DNA from 3 places in the Streptomyces sp. Ag109_O5-10 genome. Region 3 is predicted to be linked to each of the others. Evidence: riboswitches for the same ligand, from Rfam matches in the RefSeq annotation. Region 3 holds a riboswitch; each other region holds the start of a gene.
What was found. A riboswitch is a leader RNA that binds a small molecule or an ion and turns the genes downstream of it on or off. The one in region 3 is predicted to bind cyclic di-AMP.
Positions count from the first base shown of each region.

Region 1: another riboswitch for cyclic di-AMP. It lies ahead of BLW82_RS17815 (transglycosylase SLT domain-containing protein); the one in region 3 lies ahead of BLW82_RS36665 (C40 family peptidase).
Region 2: another riboswitch for cyclic di-AMP. It lies ahead of BLW82_RS16735 (C40 family peptidase); the one in region 3 lies ahead of BLW82_RS36665 (C40 family peptidase).

Region 1 covers NZ_FNTQ01000001.1:3,898,319-3,900,574, forward strand. The annotation lists cyclic di-AMP (ydaO/yuaA leader) riboswitch at 791-987, shown strand; gene BLW82_RS17815 (transglycosylase SLT domain-containing protein) at 993-1,472, shown strand; gene BLW82_RS17820 (HAD family hydrolase) at 1,491-2,256, opposite strand, start outside.
Region 2 covers NZ_FNTQ01000001.1:3,667,804-3,670,059, reverse strand. The annotation lists gene BLW82_RS16735 (C40 family peptidase) at 211-1,374, opposite strand; cyclic di-AMP (ydaO/yuaA leader) riboswitch at 1,383-1,558, opposite strand; gene pcrA (DNA helicase PcrA) at 1,894-2,256, shown strand, end outside.
Region 3 covers NZ_FNTQ01000001.1:8,043,948-8,046,203, reverse strand. The annotation lists gene BLW82_RS36675 (ATP-dependent Clp protease proteolytic subunit) at 1-426, shown strand, start outside; gene BLW82_RS36670 (hypothetical protein) at 434-742, shown strand; cyclic di-AMP (ydaO/yuaA leader) riboswitch at 1,104-1,288, shown strand; gene BLW82_RS36665 (C40 family peptidase) at 1,292-1,765, shown strand; gene BLW82_RS36660 (ATP-binding protein) at 1,803-2,256, opposite strand, start outside.

The DNA.
Region 1 (2,256 bases), 4.1 Mb from region 3:
CGACGACCTCCGCGTTCCGCCGACCCGCATCCCTCGGCCTGCGACTCCTGTATGCGCGCCTGCCCGACCGCCATCCCGCCGGCCGACGGAACGGCACCCCTACGCGCGCACGGGATGCCCGCCCTTCCCCCCGTCGGCCCGCAGGGACATCGCACACCCGGGTCCCCGCCCAGGCTGCCGTCATGTCAACGACTCGCACCGCCGCGGAGGTTCCGTCCTCACGACGGACACGCGCACCGGCGATCCCCGATGCCCCTGACACCCTTCCCCCGACGTGATGAGAATCACGCACATATCGATCTTCGACACACCCCGGCCCGGGCCCCCAACCAGCCTCCCCGCCTGCGTCATTGAGCCCGACCGGCGACACTCGCCCCCCTCACCCGCCCCCTATCGGCCAGAAATCCACAGGATCTATCAATTCGGACTAATCTCTCCAATCACCCATATAGGCACACCTCGGGGCGCAATTCCAACCAATGCGAGCTGGACGGTATTCCGCCGAACCGGGAAAAGGAGGATTCCGATAGTCCATAATGTCCGCTTTGCCATTATTGCCGTTTCGTGAAATGGGTCACGTGAGCCCCGACACCACAAGGGTTGTTAGGTGACCCTTCCTTCCCTTTTCCAGTGGGCCAGTTGAGGATTGGCGACCGCAAAGGATCAAGCGCCCCATACGGCACAGATCAAGGTCAATCGGCATTTGTATGAATCAGGCTCTTGTTTCGGACATGTGCTCTCGCATACGTTCCGGCTCGCCGGGCGGACGCCGAATCCTGCCGCCGCCCGTAGTGACCCATCAACGAGTTCATTCGCATGGCAGGAGCGGGGGACCCAGGTAAGTCGCCGGACCGGGCGGCCGACGTCACAGAACAGACGTCGTTCCGGAACGGCTAGGGGTGAAGTCGTACCGCCTTCGGGCGGTACGGCCGGGAACTCCCCGGGCCCGAACCCGACAGCTCACCTCGCAGGCGACGGAGAGGAACCTCGCCATGCCCGCTGCCCCCCAGCACCGCCGTAACCACATCGTCCGCACGCTCGCCGTCATCGGCACCGGTGCCGCCGTCCTCGCCCTCCCGCTCATCGGGGCGACGGCCGCGTCCGCCGCCTCCTCCACCACCACGACGGCCTCCACGACCCTCGCCGGGTACCCGAACAACCTCGACGGCTGGATCCGCGAGTCGCTCGCGATCATGGCGGAGAAGAAGATCCCGGGCACCTACAACGGCATCTACCGCAACCTGATGCGCGAGTCCTCCGGCAACCCGCGGGCGATCAACCTCTGGGACTCCAACGCGGCCAAGGGCATCCCGTCCAAGGGCCTGCTCCAGGTCATCGACCCGACGTTCAAGGCCTACCACGTGGACGGCACGTCGTTCGACATCTACGACCCGGTCGCGAACATCACCGCCGCCTGCAACTACGCCGCCGCGCGGTACGGCTCGATCGACAACGTCAACGGCGCGTACTGACCTGACCGACGCCTCGCGTCAGTCGAAGAGTCCTTCGAGGACGACGGCGATGCCGTCGTCCTCGTTCGACGTGGTGATCTCGTCGGCCACAGCCCTGAGTTCGGGGTGGGCGTTGGCCATCGCCACCCCGTGGGCCGCCCACTCGAACATCGGGATGTCATTGGGCATGTCGCCGAAGGCGATGGCCCGTCCGGGGGTCAGCCCCAGCCGGTCGGCGGCCAGCGCGAGTCCGGTCGCCTTGGTCACGCCGCACGGCTGCAGTTCGACGGTGCCCGGCCCCGACATGGTGACCGTGGCCAGTGATCCGACGACCGAGCGGGCGATCGTCGCCAGTTCGTCGTCGGAGAGGGTGTGGTGGCGCAGCAGTACCTTGCTGATCGGCGCGCACCACAGGTCGTCGCGCCGGGCGACGCGCAGCGCGGGCAGCGTGGGATGGGGCATCAGATAGCCCGGCTCGATGAGCGTGAGCCCGTCCACGCCGTCCTGGTCGACCGCCGCGTACACCTGGCCGACCTCGGCCTCGATCTTCCCGAGGGCGGTCTCCGCCAGCTCCCGGTCCAGGGTGACCGACCACAGCATCCGGTGCGCGCCGGCGTCGTACACCTGCGCGCCCTGGCCGCAGACCGCGAGCCCCGTGCAGCCGAGGTCGTCGAGGAGCGGCCGCACTCTCGGGGCCGGGCGGCCGGTCACCACGAGGTGCTGGGCACCGGCCCGGCGGGCTCGCCCGAGCGCGGCGAGCGACCGTTCCGACAGGGTGTCGTCGCCGCGCAGCAGCGTGCCGTCC
Region 2 (2,256 bases), 4.4 Mb from region 3:
GAGCCGGCCGGGGTAGGGGCGGGGCACGCGCGCGTGCGGACCGGAAACCGTGCCGCGCCGCGCGAGCCGCAGGGGCGCGGTGGACAGGAGCGCCAAGGGGCGCCGGCGGGAGACCGGGGACGCGTGGCGGCAGGCGGGCGCCGTGGTGTGTGCGGGCCGGCGGAGGGAAGCGGGTGGGGGCGCCCGAGGAGTGACGGGCGCCCCGCGGGGTCAGGCCGGGCGCACCACGCTGTGGATGATCGACTCGCCGCCGTAGTAGACGGACTCCTCCCGGACGTAGGCGCCGGGCTTCGGGGCGTGGATCATCATGCCGTTGCCGATGTAGATGCCGACGTGGCTGACGTCGTCGTAGAAGAAGACCAGGTCGCCGGGGCGGGCGTCGGCGAGGGAGACGGTGGTGCCGGCGTTCACCTGGTCGTAGGTGGTGCGCGGCAGGGAGACGCCCGCGGCCTTCCAGGCGGCCTGGGAGAGTCCGGAGCAGTCGTATGAGCCGGGGCCGGTGGCACCCCAGACGTAGGGCTTGCCGATCTGCGCGCGGGCGAAGGCGATCGCCTTGGCGGCCTTCGTGGCGTAGGCGGAGTCCGTGCCGGAGTCCGAGCCGGAGCCCGAACCGGAAGCGGAGCCGCCCGAGGCCGACGGGGACGACGAGGCCTCCTGGCCGGCTGCCGCGGACTGCTGCCTCGCCAGCTCCGCCGCCTTGCGGGCCGCCGCCTCCCGCTGCCGCCTCTCGATCGCCGCCAGCCGGGCCTTCTCCGCGGCCGTCAGCCGCGAGAGCAGCTCCCGCGCGGAGGCCAGCTTCGTCTGCACGGTCGCCTTGGCGGCTTTGAGGTCGTCCTGCGTCCCGGTGAGCGACTCGAGGCTCTCGGTGGCCTCCTGCCGCTTCTTCATGGTCGCGGACTGCTGGGTGACGTAGTCGTCGACCGCGCCCTTCTGGCGCGAGGTGAGGCGGCTCATCAGCTGGTCCTGGTCGAAGTAGCCCTGGGGGCTGTCCGCGAGCAGGAAGGTCGCCGTGTCGGGAACGCTCGCCCCGGTCCGGTACTGGGCCGCGGCGAACGAACCCAGTTCCGCACGTGCCTTGTTGAGCCGTTCGGCGCGTCTGGCGACGTCGTCCAGCAGGGCGTCGACCTGTTTGCGCTGCCTGCCGGTGCGCTCCTTGGCCGCGTTGTACCTCTCGGTCGCCGACTCCGCCTGCCGGTAGAGGGCGTCGACCTTCTTCTCGACCTCCTCCAGGCTCGGCTTGCCGTCCTCTGCGGGCGCGGCCTCGGCCGACTGGGAGAACAGGGCCACGGAGGTGAGGGCCGCGGTGGCCAGCGCGGGGGTGCGTATGCCTGCCGCGCGCGCTCCTGACGGCCGGGACTTGCGGTGCGACGCCAACGGGGGGCGACTCCTTCCGGTGTTCCGCCTACCGAGTTAGCTGTCGGGTTCGGGCGGGTGGTTCGGAAGGGTTGCCCTACGGTCCGCTCCCAGGGAGGGGAGTCGGGACCGATTCACCCCGGGATCGGTGTGGGTCCCCGGCTCCGGATGCGCGGTGGCGCCCCGGACTCGGCGGAGGCCGTGCGGCCCGGCGACGTTCGCCGGTGGGGGTCGTACGGCCCGCCCGGCACGCTAGCCAACTCGTGTGGTCTCTGTGAAGTTTGATGTGCGATATGCCCGATACATTTTCGTGACCTCAACGTTGTGCTCTGTTCGGGCGGGGCGATCCGAGAGGTTATGGGCGACTTGCCCGGGTAGGTCCAAAGGTCCCGGCGGGAGGGATCCGAAGGTCCGGGGTGGGCGTCGGTGGCTGCGGGGCGCGCGTCCACCTGCTGTGACGGAGGGGATCCGTTCGGTCACGGGGGCGAGTTTTCGGGGCGGCGGCCGGTTGTCGGTGGCGCGCCCTAGACTCGGAGAGCGATGAGCAGCCTCTTTGACGACAGCTTCCTGGCGAGCCTCCAGGCCCCCCGCGGCCACGACGAGGAACCCCCGCCGCCGCCCGAGGACGAGCACGCTCCGGAGCCGGTTCCGGACGATCTGTTCGGCGGGAAGTTCGACGTGCCCCCGGACCGGGACGTCTACTACCGCGACGGTGCCGCCCGCCCGGCCCTGGACCCGGCCGCACTCCTGGAGGGGCTGAACGACAACCAGCGGGCGGCCGTCGTGCACGCCGGATCCCCGCTGCTCATCGTGGCCGGTGCCGGTTCCGGCAAGACGCGCGTGCTCACCCACCGCATCGCGCACCTGCTCGGCGCGCGCCAGGTGCACCCGGGCCAGATCCTC
Region 3 (2,256 bases):
AACTCCCCGGGCGGGTCCTACAGCGCGATGGCCGCGGTCTACGACACGGTCCAGTACGTGAACTGCGACGTGGAGACGGTCTGCCTCGGACAGGCCGGGGCGTCGGCCGCGGTGCTGCTCGCGGCCGGCACACCGGGCAAGCGGTCCGTCCTGCCCGGCGCGCGCATCGTGCTGCAGCAGCCGTCGCTGCCGGAACCGGTACAGGGCCAGCCGAGTGATCTGGCCATCCAGGCGGCGGAGTTGGACCGGGTCCGGGTGATGATCGAGGCGATGCTCGTCCGGCACACCGGACGTACGGCCGAACAGGTGCACCACGACCTGGAGCGGGACCTGGTCCTGGACGCGCCGCAGGCGCTGGCCTACGGACTGGTGGACCGGGTGATGCCCACCCGCCGGACGCTGCCCGGCCTGCCGGACGGGGAGTGAGCGGCCGATGCTGCCGCCGGAGCTTCCGCCGCTGCCCGCGCTGACCCGCGCCGAGGGCGAGCTGATCGACCGTTATCTGGACGTGGTGGATTTACTCGGCCGGATCAATCCGGCGCGGAACGAGGACACCTACCGTGGGCTGCGCGCCGCGCAGGCGCTGGTGCGCGCGGCGTCCGAGCTGCGTGACGCCCTGGCCCTGATGCATCTGCGGGGCGAGACGGAGCTGCACGGGGACACGCTGGCACGCGCGTTGCGGGTGCTCGACGGCGAGCGCCGGACCGCTCGCGTCGTACTCCCGCCCGACTGCGTACGGTGACACCCGCCGGACTCCGGTCCGGCCCGTCGACGGCACGAGCGGGCCGGAGTCGAAACGACCCAAAGGGGTTACCGCCGTTCGGCGGAGCGCGGCGTGGTTTTACCCGACCCGGGAAGCCGCTCAGGTTGCCTGCGCGCGAGTGCCCGCGAGCGGCTTCCGCGCAGGTCCGGGGCTACGCAGGGGAGTTGACGAAGAATCGAACACAGGGCTGTCCACCCGAACGGGTGGGTGGTGAGTAACCCCACAAATCCCCGGTTCCGTTGGGATTTTCGGACACACGTGAGTGAAGATCCCTGTCTGACGACAAGCCCCCGCCACAGCGGCGGGGCGGTCCGGGCGGACGCCGAGTCCTGCCGCCGCCCGGATTGACCCGTCGACAGAAGTGCATCGGCAGGAGTGGAGGACCCAAGCACGACGGGTCGACGGCACGGTCGCGCCATGACCGGGCCGAGCAGCCCTTGGGGTGAAGCCGTGGCGACACGGCCGGGCAACTTCGCCAGCCCGAATCCGACAGGTCATCCTTCACAGGCGGCTGACGAAGGGTTGCGCATGACTGCGCTCAATCGTGTTCCGTCGCTGATGGCCCGGGCCGGTACGGCCTCGGCACTGACCATCGCCGCCGTGGGCGGTTCGATCGTGATACCGGGTGTCGCCTCCGACGCCTCGGCCGCCACGATGGCGACGAAGGCACTTCAGGTCGCCGCCTCGAAGAAGGGCTCGCCCTACAGGTGGGGCGCCACCGGACCGAACAGGTTCGACTGCTCCGGGCTGACGCTGTACTCGTTCAAGAAGGCGGGCAAGACCCTGCCGCGTACGGCTGCCCAGCAGTACAACAAGACCCGTCACGTCTCGGCCGGCAACCGCAGGGCCGGGGACCTGGTCTTCTTCCACTCGGGGTCCAGCGTGTACCACGTCGGCATCTACGCCGGGAAGGGAAAGATCTGGCACGCCCCGAAGACCGGGGACGTGGTCAAGCTCCAGAAGATCTGGACGCGAAGCGTCTGGTACGGCCGGGTCAGCTGACCCGTTCGCACGGCGGCCGGCCGGCAGGAACTCAGGGCTACGGTTCCTGCTGGCCGGCCGTCGTGACGCTCGTGGGGACCGTCCAGGGCAGTTCGATGGACACCGTCTTGCCGCCCTCCCGGGTCGGTCGTACTTGCAGTTTGCCGCCGCACTCGGCGGTCAGCCAGCGGATGATGACCATGCCGCGCCCGTTGTCCTGCTGGACCGCGGCGGGGAGTCTCTTGGGGAAGCGCGGATGGCTGTCCGTGACGCCGATGCGCAGCTGTTCGTCCCGGTCGAGCACGAGGTCCACGGTGAAGGTGGGTGACTGCCCGAAGGTGTGCTGCACGGCGTTGGTGGCGAGTTCGGAGACGATGAGGCGCACGGTGTCCGCGGTCTCCGTCTCCGGTGGCAGCCCCCACTCCGCGAGGGTGTCCAGCACGTAGGAGCGGGCGGCGGAGACCGAGGCGGGATCGCTCGGCAGGGTGACGGATGCTTCCAGGTGGTCTGCC